Linked DNA regions of Sediminicoccus sp. KRV36. The protein of the gene in region 1 interacts with the protein of each later gene in a pairwise test. Links are inferred from orthologs where the notes say so. Each region holds a gene or a part of one and is shown on either strand. Other genes may lie near its edges.

Region 1 (6,914 bases):
TTCCGCGCTGCTGTCGCATCTCAAGACCGGGGATCGGCTCGTCGCCTCCCGCGCTTTGTTCGGGTCCTGCCACTGGATCGTCAGCACGCTGCTGCCGCGCTACGGCATCCACGCCGAATTCGTGGACGGCACGGATATGGCGCAGTGGGAAGCGGCGCTGAGCACGCCTGCCACGATGGTGCTGCTGGAAAGCCCCTCCAACCCCATGCTCGAGCTGGTGGATGTGGTCGCCGTCTGCAAGCTGGCCCATGCCGCCGGCGCGCTGGTGGTGGTGGATAATGTGTTCGCGACACCGCTGCTGCAAAAGCCCTTCGAGCAGGGGGCCGATGTCGTCGTCTATTCCTGCACCAAGCACATGGACGGCCAGGGCCGTGTGCTCGGCGGCGCCGTGCTCGGCAAGAAGAAGTGGGTGGAGGAGGTGCTGATGCCCTTCATCCGCAACACCGGCCCCGCCATGTCCCCCTTCAACGCCTGGGTCATCCTGAAGGGGCTTGAGACGCTGAAGCTGCGCGTGGACCAGATGTGCCGCAACGCGGCCGCCGTGGCCGATTTCCTGAGCGAACGTTCGGAGATTTCCCGCGTGCTCTATCCCTTCCGCGCCGACCATCCGCAGCATGCGCTGGCGGTGCGGCAGATGTCGGGCGGCGGCACGCTGGTGACCTTCGACATCAGGGGGGGCTCTACCGCGAATGGGCAGGACGCGAAGGCCGCCTGCTTCCGCTTCATGAACGCGCTGCAGATCGTGGACATCTCCAACAACCTCGGCGATTCCAAGTCGCTGGCGACGCATCCGGCCACCACCACGCATATGCGCATCGGCGAGGTGGAGCGCACGAAGCTCGGCATCACCGATGGCACGGTGCGGCTCTCGGTGGGTCTCGAAGACGTGGCCGACCTGATCGAGGATCTGGCCGAGGCGCTGGATGCGGTGGGCAGCAGCGCCAGCCTGCGCGCGGCCGAGTAGCGCCGTGGGGGCGAGCCATGGCAGGATGACGCATGACCCTGGAAACCTGGCTCGCCTTCCTGCTCGCTTCCGCCATCATGCTGCCGATTCCGGGGCCGACGATCATGCTCGTCATCGGCCAATCGCTCGGCGCCGGGCGTGGCCGGGCGCTGCCGCTGGTGGCCGGCGTGGCGCTGGGTGACCTGACGGCGATGACGCTTTCCCTCGCCGGACTCGGCGCCTTGCTGGCCGCCTCCAGCCTGGCCTTCACCCTGCTGAAATGGATGGGCGCGGCCTATCTCGTGTGGCTCGGCATCAAGCTGTTCCGCGCGCCGGTCAGTGCCACTGCCGCGCCGCCGCTCACCGCCCGCCGCGCCATGCGCGACGCCTATGTGGTGACGGCGCTCAACCCCAAGAGCATCGCCTTCTTCATCGCCTTCGTTCCACAATTCATCACCCCCGCGCAGCCCTTCCTGCCGCAGGCCGCGATCCTGGTCGCGAGCTTCGTGACCCTGGCCGCGCTGAATGCCCTGGCCTATGCGCTGCTCGCGGGGCGGCTTGCGGGGGCGGTCGCGCGGCCCGCCATCCGGCGCGCCTTCAACCGCCTGGGGGGTGCCATGCTGATGGGCGCCGGCCTCGCCACCGCCGCGATGCGCCGCGCATGAAGCCCTACACCACGGTCACGCGCGGCGTACGCGTCACCATCCGCCCCTTCTACCTGACCGATCAGTCGGAGCCCTCGGACGGGCGCTATGTCTGGGCCTACAAGGTGCAGATCGAGAATCTGGGCCAGGCGACGGTCCAGCTTCTTAAGCGCAGCTGGATCATCACCGACGGGATGGGCCGCGAGACCCGCGTGCATGGCGAGGGCGTGGTGGGCGAACAGCCCATCCTCGAACCGGGCGAGAGCTTCGACTACACCTCCGGCACGCCGCTGCCCACGCCCTCCGGCTTCATGCGCGGTACCTACCATATGGTCGTCGTTGAAACCGGCGAGGCGTTCGACGCGGCCGTACCGGCCTTCTCGCTGGACAGTCCGCATCAGGATGGCGGCATCCACTGATCGTTGCGCGTTCAGCAAAATAGGCCAGTCCCGCCGCTGACGCTTGCGGAGTCCCGCAGCCGCCCCATCTGGCTTTTCGAGAAGCCTGATGCCGCACCACACGGGCGCGGATGCGGGCCTCCAGGGAATTTCGAAAGCCATGAACATCCAGTTGCCCGCCAATGCCAAGGCCGACGACAAGTTGAGCGGCCTGCTCCGCCCAAGCCGCGCCGAGGCCGAGGCCGCCGTTCGCACGCTGCTGCTCTGGGCCGGCGATGACCCGGACCGCGAGGGCCTGGTGGATACACCCGCCCGCGTCGCCCGCGCCTATGAGGAATTCTTCGCCGGCTACGGCAATGACCCGGTCGAGATGCTGGCCCGTTCCTTCGAGGAGACGGACGGCTATGACGAGATGGTCGTGCTGCGGGATATTCGGCTGGAGAGCCATTGCGAGCACCATATGGTTCCCATCATTGGCAAGGCGCATATCGCCTATTTGCCCAATGGCCGCGTGGTCGGGATTTCCAAACTGGCCCGCGTGATCGAGACCTACGCCAAGCGCCTGCAAATTCAGGAAAAGCTGACGGCGCAAATCGCCAATACGATTGAAAGCGTGCTCAAGCCCAAGGGTGTCGCTGTCGTGATCGAGGCCGCGCACCAGTGCATGACCACGCGCGGCATCCACAAGCCGGGCGTTTCCATGGTCACCTCCCGCATGTTGGGCGAGTTTCGCACCAATGACGCGACGCGGCGCGAGTTCCTCTCGATCATCAGCGGATCGCGCGGCATTCTCGAAGGCTGATCAGGCGCAGATTGCGCCGGGCGCGACGGTTTCCAGGCGGTTGCGAATAGGCTAACCCCAAGGCTTGTTTTCATGCAGGTCCGATGTCAGCCATTCGCATTGCCCCGTCGCTGCTTGCCGCCGATTTTGCCCGGCTGGGCGAGGAAGTGCGCGCCATTGAAACCGCGGGCGCCGATTGGCTGCACCTGGACATCATGGATGGGCATTTCGTGCCCAATATCAGCTTCGGGCCGGGACTGATCCGCGCCCTCAGGCCGCACAGCAAGATGCCCTTCGACGTGCATCTGATGATCGCCCCGGCCGATATCTACCTCGCCGCCTTCGCCGAAGCGGGGGCCGATATCATCAGCCTGCATCCGGAAGCCGGGCCGCATCTGCACCGCAGCCTGCAAACCATCCGCAGCCTGGGGAAGAAGGCCGGCGTGGTGCTCAATCCGGCGACGCCGATCGAGGCTTTGGCCCATGTGCTGGACCTGACCGACCTCATCCTCGTCATGTCGGTCAATCCGGGCTTTGGCGGGCAATCCTTCCTGACCAGCCAATTGGCCAAGATTGCCGCTTTGCGTCGCATGATCACCGAATCCGGCCGAGAGATTGCGCTTCAGGTGGATGGCGGCGTCACCTTGAAGACCGCCCCTGATTGCATTGCCGCCGGCGCCGATGTTCTTGTGGCTGGCACAGCCGTGTTTGGCGCCGCGGACTACGCCGCCGCCATTGCCGGGCTGAGGGAGGGCGCCTGATGGCTGATGTTTTCCGTGGCGTTCGCGGCTTGTTTTCCCGGCTCAAGCCCGTCCGCGTCCCTGACGCGCCGGCGCGTTCCTTCCGGGATCTCTGGCCGGGTGATGCCGCCCGCGGTGCGCGGCTGCTGCGTGGCGAGTTCGAGGTACTGGGCAGCGCCCGGCTGCTCAATGATTGGGGCCCCGCCGCCGGCACCACGCTCTGGCGCCAGGGGGCGCATGGCTTCGCCTGGCTGCGCGATCTGCGCATGCTCGGCACCGACGCCGCACGGGTGAAGGCGCGCGATCTGGCCGAAGATTGGCTCGCCCGCGGTGCGACCGAACCGATGGCCAACGCGCCCGAAGTGGCGGCGGCACGGATTTCCGCCTGGCTCGGCCATTGGGATTTCCTGGCCGCCACGGCCGAGGATGGGTTCCGCCGCCAATTGCTCCAGCGCCTCGCGCAGGATGGCCGGGCCCTCTCGGCCAGCCTGCCGGCCGAGGCCGCGCATCGCGGCGCCCTGGTGGTGCTCAAGGGCAGCATCGCCGCCGCCGTGGCGATGGAGGAAGAAGCCTGGCTGACCCGCGCGCTGCGCTTCCTGGGGCCCGAGCTGGAGCGCCAGTTCCACCCGGATGGCGGCCATGTCGAGCGCAGCCCGGCCACGCAATTGCTGGCCCTGCAGGACCTGATCGAGATCCGCAACCTGCTGAACGGCGTGGGCGTCACCTCCCCGCCGCAGCTTTCCACCGCGCTGGAACGTGCCGGCCAGGCGCTCCGGCTGTTCCGGCATGGGGACATGTCGCTGGCCTTGTTCAATGGCACGCGTGAAGAATCTCCAGCCATCGTGGATGTCGTTCTCGCCCAGGGCCTGGCCAAGGGGCGGGCGCCCATGCTGCTGGAGGAAACAGGCTTTCAGCGCATGGCCGCGGGCCGCACGCTGATCATCGCCGATTGCGGCGCGCCGCCGCCCGGCCGCCCGGCCGATGCCGCTTCCGGCCTGCCGCGCGGCGCCGATCGTTCGGCACATGCGGGCACGCTCTCGTTTGAAATGTCGGTCGGGCGGGACCGCCTGATCGTGAATTGCGGCGCGGCCCCGGCCGGGGATGGCGCATGGCGGGACGCGCTGCGCGGCACGGCGGCGCATTCCACCCTCACTTTGGCCGATACCAACAGCAGCGAGCTACGCGAGGAGGGCCTCGGCCGCCGACCGGAGCGCGTCGAGATCGAGCGGCAGGAGGCCAATGGGGCGCAGTGGCTGGAGGCTGGCCATGATGGCTATCGCCGCACCCATGGCGTGGTGCATCGCCGCCGCCTGTATCTCTCCGAGACGGGCGATGACCTGCGCGGCGAGGATGCGCTGGAGCCCTTCCCCGGCCCCGCCACCGCCTGGGCCATCCGCTTCCACCTGCACCCGGCCGTCACCGCCGTCCTGCAGGAGGAGGAGGGCGGCGTGCTGATGCGCCTGCCCGGTGGCCAGGGCTGGCGCTTTCGCGCGCGCGGCGCGCGGGTGGAGCTGGAGGAAAGCGTCTATCTCGCCGCCGAACCGCGTCGCACCAGCCAGATCGTCCTCACCTCGGATGGTGAGGCGGAGACGGTGCAATGGGCCATCAGCCGTGTGGTGGCCGGGGGCGAAGGCTAGCGGGCGGCACAGGCCCCTTGACCGAGACGGGCCTCAGAAACCATCCATCCAGGCCAAAGGCGTTGACAGATTGATCGCGGGTCAAGGGGGCAGTGCCCCCTTGCGGGGTTCAGGGGCGGCGCCCCTGGCCTTGTTCCGCCAGGCACCGGCAGAGGCGGACGAGCCATCAAGATCCTCCAGCTCACCAATGTGGATTTCTCGCTCCGGCATTTCCTGCTGCCGCTGATGCGCGGCGCCCGCGCGCGCGGGCATGAGGTGGTGGGAATTTCCGCGGACGGCCCATTGCTCGACATCCCGCGCGATGAGGGGTTCCGCATCATCCCCGTGCCCCTGGCGCGCAGCCTGAATCCGGGCGCGCATCTCCCGGCCTTCCGCGCACTGCGCCGGATCATGCGGGAGGAGCGGTTCGACATGGTGCATGCGCATATGCCCATCTCCGGCATCCTGGCGCGCGCGGCCGCCAAGGCCGAGGGCGTGCCGCGCATCGCCTATACCTGCCACGGGTTTCTTTTCAATCAGCCTGGCCCGCTGTGGCGGCGTGGCCTTTCGCTTGGCGTGGAATGGCTGGGCGGGCGCATGACCGATACCTTCCTGACCGTGAGCGACGAGGAGGCCGCCGATGCGCGGCGGCTATGGATTCATCGCGGCGCCACAGCGACAGGGAACGGGCGGGACCCGGCGATGTTCCACCCCGACGCAGCCGCCCGCGCCACCCTGCGCGCGGAACAAGGCGTGCCGCCGGAGGCGTGCGTCATCATCGGCATCTCACGCCTGGTGCGCCACAAGGGCTGGCCCGAGCTGCTCCAGGCCATGGAGAGCGTGCCCGAAGCGCATCTCTGGGTGGTGGGGGAGCGTCTTGTATCCGATCATGGCGAGGATCTGACACCGCATTTTGAGCGTGCGGCGGCCAGGCTCGGCCCCCGTCTGCGCCTGCTGGGCTACCGGCATGATGTGGCGCGCTGGCTGCAGGCGGCCGATATCTTCTGCCTGCCCAGCCATTTCGAAGGCCTGCCCATGTCCGTGATCGAGGCGATGCTGACCGGGCTGCCCGTGGTGGCCACCGATATCAGCGGCTGCCGGGAGCAGGTGGTGCCGGAGCAGACCGGGCTTCTGGTGCCGCCCATGCAGGTGGCGGGGCTCGGGCGTGCGCTGGCGCGGCTGGTGGCGGATGCGCCCTTGCGGCAGAGGATGGGGGCGGCCGGCCTGGCCCGCGCCCGCGAAAAATTCACCGAAGCAGCGGTGGTTGGCCGCACGCTCGATCTGCTGGGATTATGATCATGACTGTTACCAACCCCTTGGCCATTCGCCGCGCCCTGCTCTCCGTCTCCGACAAGACCGGCATCGTGGAATTCGCGCGCTTCCTGGCTGAGCGAGGGGCCGAAATCCTCTCCACCGGCGGCACGGCGCAGGCGATCCGCGCGGCGGGCATCCCCGTGAAGGATGTCAGCGAGCATACGGGCTTCCCGGAAATCCTGGATGGCCGGGTGAAGACGCTGGTGCCGCAGGTGCATGGTGGCATCCTCGGCCGGCGTGATGATGCGGCGCACCTGGCGCAGATGGCCGAGCATGCGATCGCGCCGATAGATCTGGTGGCGGTCAACCTCTACCCCTTCGAGGCGACGGTGGCGAAGGGTGCCGCCTTCGAGGATTGCATCGAGAATATCGATATCGGTGGCCCCGCGATGATCCGCAGCGCAGCCAAGAACCATGCCCATGTTGTGGTGGTGACCGAGCCCGCGCATCTGGCGCGCGTCACCGCCGAGATCGAAGC
Region 2 (6,903 bases), 2.7 Mb from region 1 along the record:
GGTGCTCGCGGCTGAAATCCGGATCGGCCTGGATCACCCAATTCGCCTGGGTGGCATCACGGCCTGGCTTGGCGCTGTCCCGCGCGGCCCAGCCGATGGGGCCGTGGTAGCGCAGCGTGTCGGGCAGATCGAGGCGTTGCGGGAAGGCGGCCATCACCGTCCAGCAGGGGGCGTACTGGATCGCGGCCAGGGGCTGGGACATGTGTGGCGGCAGCAGGGCCATCGCCTGCTCGGCCGGGAAGGTGACCAGCACGGCGGAGAACGGGCCATCCAGCGTGGGTTCCACGGCGGGCAAGGGCCGGCCCGGGCGGACCAGCGCCGCATCGAGATGCGCGACCATCCAGCCATCGGCGCCGGCCTGCAGCGCCGCCACATGGCGCCCGGTCTGCAATTCCAGCCCCTGCGCCATATGCCGGCCAAGAGCCGACATGCCGGGGGCGGCCACGCGGCGCTTGGGGTCGGGCCAGGGCAGGGTGCCCGCGGCTTCGAGCAGCTGCGCGAAGCCTGGCCGCTCGGCCCGCAGATATTGCGCGCCGTGATCGAAGCGATGGCTTTCGCCGGCATGCTCGATGCGGCGCGTGGCCAGGCGCCCGCCGGCGGCGCGGCCCTTGTCAAAGAGCCGGACCTCGCGGCCCCCGGCGATCAGGGCTTGGGCGGCGGAAAGCCCGGCGAGGCCGGCGCCGAGGATGGCGATGGGATGCATGCCCGCATCAATGGCACCCTGAACCATCTGCGCAAGTGGGGGAGCAGGTTGGCGAGCAAGCGGCGCGCTATTTCTGCCAGGCCGGGAAGGGGTCGGGCAGGCGGGCATGGGCGCGGGGGCCGGCGCGCCATTCCTCATGGGTCAGCAGCGTGGCGTCCAGCTGCGCCCGCAGCGCCGCCTCATTCATGCCGATCCCGATGAAGACGATTTCCTGCCGCCGATCCCCGCCGGGCTCGACCCAGAGGCCGCGGATCATCTCGCGCCAGTCTGCATCCTGCGGCCAACGCTGTTCCTCGATCGCGGCCCACCAGAAGCCAGCGCCCTGGTGGCGGCCCATGCGGCCGGCCAGTTGCCATTCACCCACCCAGCCAGGCCGCGTCGCCAGCCAGAAGAAGCCCTTGGCGCGCACCACGCCTGGCAGATCGCCCTCAATCAATGTCTTGAAGCGTTGCGGATGCACCGGCCGGCGCGCGCGCCATACAAAGCTGGTGACGCCGAATTCCTCGCTTTCCGGCAGATGCTCGCCCGACATCGCCTTCTGCCAGCCAGCGGCATTCTGCGCTCGCTCCATATTGAAGCGGCCGGTGTTCAGCACCTTGGCCAGCGGCACGTGGCCGTGTTCGGTCGAGAGAATCTCCGCCGTGGGATTGAAAGTGGCCAGCAAGGCGGCCAGCCGTCCCAATTCCCCGGCCGAGACAAGATCAGCCTTGTTGACGATGATGGTATCGGCGAACTCCACCTGCTCGATCAGCAGGTCCACCAGCAGGCGGTGATCTTCGGCACCGGCGGTTTCGCCGCGGGCGCGCAGCGTGTCGGCGCTGGCGTAATCCTCCAGGAAGGCCCGGGCGTCGACCACGGTCACCATGGTGTCGAGCTTCGCCACGTCGCCCAGGCAAAAGCCCTCCTCCGTCGTGAAATCGAAGGTGGCGGCGACGGGCATGGGCTCACTGACGCCGGTGCTCTCGATCAGCAGCGCATCGAAGCGGCCTTCGGCGGCCAGCTTCGCGACCTCCTCCATGAGATCCTCGCGCAGGGTGCAGCAGATGCAGCCATTGGTCATCTCGACCAGCTTTTCCTCGGTGCGCGACAGGGTGCCGGTATTGCCCACCAGGGCCGCGTCAATATTCACCTCGCTCATGTCATTCACGATGACGGCGACGCGCTGGCCTTCGCGATTGGCCAGCACATGGTTCAGCAAGGTGGTCTTGCCGGCGCCGAGGAAGCCCGAAAGCACGGTGACGGGGAGGCGTTGGGTCATCAGCAGCAGCCTGGTTCGTCAATGCAGAAGACCAGGCGCGAGCGCTGGCCCTCCGGCAGATGGGAGAGGGGAGGGGAGCGGTGCAGCGTAGTGGCGCCTGCGCGCTTGCGGCCGCGAAACAGCGCCACGGCGCAGCGCGGGACGTCCTCGATCTGGGCGCCGCCGTCAGGGTCGCCCATGCTCCATTGGGTGCCCGGGCCGGCATAGGTGACCAGCAGGCGGAAGCCCACGGAATCCACGTGGAATTTGCGGCAGGCATCGCCTGTGATGCCATCCAGGCGCAGCCGCACATGCTGGCTTCGCAGCAAGGCCGCGAACATGTGGGACAGGCGCAACATGTCTGAGAGCAGCGCCATCGGCGCGCCGGCGGGCAATTGCTCGCAGAGGGAATCGAGCGCTTCGTCCGGCGTGCCCTCGGCTGTGGCGCGAAACGGGCCCGCCTGGCGCAGGGGCTTGAGGGGCTTGGCAAAGCCGGCAGGCTCCTCACGCAGCCAAAGAGCGAGGGCGACATCGGGGCTGAGTGCCGTCAGCAAGACCGTTTCCGGCGTGCCGATCACGGCGCGGGGCGGTGTGGTCGCGTGGGCGGCTTCGGGGCCGTAGGCTTCGCAGAGGAGAGGCATGAATGTGATAATATAACATAATGATTGCGGCGCAAGCCTCACCTTGCCCTTTCGCGCGGCTCAGCCTATCCGCGCGGACATCTTTGCCCGAAGGACCTCACCATGCCCGCCATTGCCGACATCATCGCCCGTGAAGTGCTGGACAGCCGGGGCAACCCGACCGTGGAGGCGGAGGTGGTGCTGGATGACGGCAGCCGCGGCCGCGCGATCGTCCCCTCCGGCGCCTCGACCGGCGCGCATGAAGCGGTGGAGCTGCGCGATGGCGACAAGTCCCGCTATGGCGGCAAGGGCGTCACCAAGGCCGTGGCGAATGTCGAGGGCGAAATCTTCGACGCGATTGGCGGGCTGAACGCCGCCGACCAGGTCAAGATCGACCAGATGATGATCGAGTTGGACGGCACGCCCAATAAATCCCGCCTCGGCGCCAATGCCATGCTGGCCGTTAGCCTCGCCACCGCCAAGGCGGCGGCCCAGGCGCATGGCCTGCCGCTGTATCGCTATGTGGGCGGCGCCTATGCGCGCACGCTGCCGGTGCCGATGATGAACATCATCAATGGCGGCCAGCACGCCGACAACCCGATTGATATCCAGGAATTCATGGTGATGCCGGTGGCTGCCGGCACCATCGCCGATGCGGTCCGCGTCGGCTCAGAGATTTTCGCGGCCCTCAAGAAGCAGCTGCATGATGCCGGCCACAACACCAATGTCGGCGATGAGGGCGGCTTCGCCCCGAATATCGGCAGCGCGGACGAGGCACTGGCCTTCATCGCCAAAGCTTGCGAGGCGGCCGGTCACCGTGTGGGCGAGGATGTGATGTTCGCGCTCGATTGCGCTGCCACCGAGTTCCACCACGACGGCAAATACGTGATGGAAGGCGAGGGCAAGACGCTGGATGCCGGCGGCATGGTGGATTACCTCGCCGCACTTTGCGCCAAGTGGCCGATCATCTCCATCGAGGATGGCATGTCCGAGGATGACTGGGCCGGCTGGAAGCTGCTGACCGAGCGGCTGGGCGGCAAGATCCAGCTGGTGGGCGATGATCTTTTCGTCACCAACCCCGAGCGCCTGGCCATGGGCATTGAGCGCGCCACGGCCAATTCCATCCTGGTAAAGGTCAACCAGATCGGCACGCTGACCGAGACGCTGGAAGCGGTCGAGATGGCGCATCGCGCAGGCTACACGGCGGTGATGAGCCACCGCTCCGGCGAGACGGAGGATTTCACCATCGCCGATCTCGCCGTCGCCACCAATTGCGGGCAGATCAAGACCGGCTCGCTCAGCCGCTCTGACCGGCTGGCCAAGTACAACCAGCTGATCCGCATCGAGCAGGATCTGGGGCCCGCGGCGCGCTATGCGGGGCGGACGATTTTGAAGCGCTGAGCCACGGGGCGCGCCGCAAGGCGGAGGGATTGGCGCGCTATGCGGGGCGGCCGATTTTGAAGCGCTGAAAGAGGCCTCCGGCGGCTGGGGCCATTGGCCCCGGACCCCTTACCTTGTCTCCAGCGCGGGCTGGGCGGATCAGCCCCCATCCTCCGGGTCTTCCAGGAGGAAGGGGCCGTAATGGTCCAGCACGCTGGCGAAGGCGGCTTCGCCATATTCCTCGTCCATCGCGTCCTTGAGGTCGGCCAGGGCCGCTTCGCCCTGGAATTCGGGCAGCAGGGCCTCGCGCAGGAAGGCTTCGGGGCCGGCGAAGGCGGCGCACACATCTTCCATGGCGTGGATCGCGAAGCTTCGATCCTCGGGGAAGAGGATGTGGAAGCTGTTGGGATGCGCCTCGAAGAAGCTGGAAATGCGGCGTGCTTCGAGCGGGATGCGCCAGACCGCCGTGGGGTCAGTGATCCCCTCCGCATCCACATAGGTTCCGCACAGATGCGTGATGCCACGACGCTGGAGGGCGGCGGCGAGGGGCACGAACATCTCCAACGGTCCGCTGTTCCGGACATCCCAGTGCTGGAGGAGTTGGACGCGCCAGTCATGCTCGCCCAGCCATGCATTGCTGAGTCGTGTGCCTTGCCTGCCGGATCGGGTCTTGAAGACCTCCAGCATTTCGTAGGCCTTGTCGCGCAGCGCCATCTGAGTGGCGCGGCCGGGGAAATGCGCCGTACCGGCCATGATCTCCGGGTCGCACTGGTCCGGTAGGTCGTCCCGGTTGTCCTGTGTCACGATGTTCTCTCCTAGTCAGCCAAGCGGTAACGGATCTTGTGGATAGTCGGCCACTTGACGCTGCCATCAGGCAGCACAGTTCGTCGCTGCACATCCATGGTGGGGAAGGGGGTGTCTCGGATTGTCGTGCTGCGCCTGATGGTAATTTGCCGGTTCTCATCCAGACGGTAGATCCGGCTGCCTCCATCAACTCGCGGTTCCCCCTGTGGCCGCAAATCACGGATGTCGCGCTCACGCAGGCTGAGGCCGCCGTCGCGCCGCCACTGGAATTCGCCCCTTTGCAACACGGGCTTCTCGGGATCGGGCGCCGTCAGCCGGTCCCGCAGCAGCCGGCCAAGGCGTTGGCCGACTTCATCCTCCGGTGCGGCGGGCGGCGGCAGGGTTGGCCGCTGGTTTCGGCGATCCTCATTGTTCGGCCGCCGTCCTCGCCCGCCCCGGCCATCGGCGGGGCCGCGCGTCAGGCGCTCCCAAAGGGATCGTCGCCAATTGGCGTATTGGATGCTCGCTGGGGGCAGGGCGCCAGGGCTGGCCGCTGTGCCACCCGGCGGCGGGCTGCGTCAATGGCCGGCGACGGGCCTACCTTCGCGGCGATAGGGCCGCACCCAGACGGCGCCGCGTGCTGCCGCGTCCTTCGGATGCAGCGCGCCAAAGCCGCCGCGGACCCAGCCGGTGAAGACATCGCGCTCGGGGTGGCCGTTCTGCCAATAACGCGGCTCGCGCATGGCGCTTCGCAGATCGGCTTCGGTGGTGCGGATGGGATTGGCCATGGGAACTCCTTTCGATGCAGACCATATTCCTATTTTATAGAAAAAGCAATAAAATCCTATGTCATGTATTACTCGCTGTATTCGCAACAAAGAAGCGCCAGAAACCCTTGCATGCGCGGCCGGATGGTGATTCTGTCGGATTCGCGCATCAAGGGACGCGCTTTGGGGGGTTCCATGAATTTCGGGCGGTGGCTCATCCGCATGTTGAAGCTGTTGGCGCCGCCGGTGATCCTGGCGAGCATCGCGGCCTTCTTCGTCTGGCACGCCTCCCATGGCGACCGTGGCCTGATCGCGCGTGAGCATCGCCTGGCCGAAATCGCCGCCGCCAAATCGGACCGGGACCGCGCCACCGCCGAGCGCGAGGCGGCCGAACGGCGCGTCAACGCCATGCGCGGAGATCGGCTTGACCGGGACCAGTTGGAAGAGCGCGCCAGGGCCATGCTGAATCTGACCACGCGGGAGGAGATTGTGATCCCCTACCCACCGGGCCAGCGGCTTTTCTGATCCTTCAAGGACTTCGCGCGATTGCTGCACTGCGGCATCGCGCGGCACGTTAACCGTAATGCAGTTAATCGCCTCATTGCGTTGCAATGCAACGCTTTTCGGGCAGTGCAAACGCTTGCGAAGGCGGCGTGAGGGGCGTAATCAGCGTCTGATCACGCAGGGAGAAAGCCATGGCTGCCAAAGCCCCACCCGCCAAGCGCCGCGCCAAGGGCGCCGCTGAGCAACCAGGCATGGGGCGGGACGCCCTGCTGCGTGCCTATCGCGACATGCTGCTGATCCGCCGCTTCGAGGAGAAGGCCGGCCAGCTTTATGGCATGGGCCTGATCGGTGGTTTCTGCCACCTCTACATCGGCCAGGAGGCCGTGGTGGTCGGCATGCAGGCTGCCCTGAAGCCGGGCGACCAGGTCATCACCTCCTACCGTGACCATGGCCACATGCTGGCCACCGGCATGGAGGCGCGCGGCGTGATGGCCGAGCTCACCGGCCGGATCGGCGGCTATTCCCGCGGCAAGGGCGGCTCCATGCACATGTTCAGCCGCGAGAAGGGCTTCTATGGCGGCCATGGCATCGTGGGCGCGCAGGTCAGCCTCGGCGCGGGGCTCGCCTTCGCCAATATGTATCGCGGCAATGACCACGTGGCGCTGGCCTATTTCGGCGAGGGCGCTTCCAACCAGGGCCAGGTGTTCGAAAGCCTGAACCTGGCGGCCCTGTTCAAGCTGCCCTGCATCTTCATCATCGAGAACAACAAATACGGCATGGGCACCAGCGTGGACCGCGCCAGCGCCTCCCGCGACCTGTCGCTGAACGGCAGCCCCTGGGGCATTCCGGGTGAGCAGGTGGACGGCATGAATGTCGTCGCCGTCAATGAGGCGGCGGAGCGTGCGGTGG

Evidence for each region. The genes of interacting proteins can lie anywhere in the genome.
Region 2: the proteins of rpe (region 1) and eno interact in binary tests that used the Escherichia coli proteins (3 or more experiments, as listed by UniProt). The link is inferred for Sediminicoccus sp. KRV36 from one-to-one orthologs.

What each region holds. Positions count from the first base shown.
Region 1 is NZ_CP085081.1:4,677,644-4,684,557, forward strand. What follows is about bases 1,713-4,698. They hold rpe (ribulose-phosphate 3-epimerase), read left to right. Parts: upstream 1,713-2,870; coding sequence 2,871-3,527; downstream 3,528-4,698. Other genes in these bases: apaG (Co2+/Mg2+ efflux protein ApaG), read left to right, coding at 1,713-2,006; folE (GTP cyclohydrolase I FolE), read left to right, coding at 2,146-2,787; LHU95_RS22310 (heparinase II/III family protein), read left to right, coding at 3,527-4,698. Also shown: metZ (O-succinylhomoserine sulfhydrylase), read left to right, coding at 1-964; LHU95_RS22290 (LysE family translocator), read left to right, coding at 997-1,608; more of apaG, read left to right, coding at 1,605-1,712; more of LHU95_RS22310, read left to right, coding at 4,699-5,143; LHU95_RS22315 (glycosyltransferase family 4 protein), read left to right, coding at 5,309-6,418; purH (bifunctional phosphoribosylaminoimidazolecarboxamide formyltransferase/IMP cyclohydrolase), read left to right, coding at 6,421-6,914. UniProt on the Escherichia coli protein: Catalyzes the reversible epimerization of D-ribulose 5-phosphate to D-xylulose 5-phosphate.
Region 2 is NZ_CP085081.1:1,961,723-1,968,625, forward strand. Bases 1,848-4,822 are described here. They hold eno (phosphopyruvate hydratase), read left to right. Parts: upstream 1,848-2,683; coding sequence 2,684-3,961; downstream 3,962-4,822. Other genes in these bases: zigA (zinc metallochaperone GTPase ZigA), read right to left, coding at 1,848-1,961; LHU95_RS09005 (DUF1826 domain-containing protein), read right to left, coding at 1,961-2,581; LHU95_RS09015 (hypothetical protein), read right to left, coding at 4,100-4,744. Also shown: LHU95_RS08995 (NAD(P)-binding protein), read right to left, coding at 1-703; more of zigA, read right to left, coding at 771-1,847; LHU95_RS09020 (hypothetical protein), read right to left, coding at 5,302-5,511; LHU95_RS09025 (septum formation initiator family protein), read left to right, coding at 5,713-6,015; pdhA (pyruvate dehydrogenase (acetyl-transferring) E1 component subunit alpha), read left to right, coding at 6,246-6,903. UniProt on the Escherichia coli protein: Catalyzes the reversible conversion of 2-phosphoglycerate (2-PG) into phosphoenolpyruvate (PEP). It is essential for the degradation of carbohydrates via glycolysis.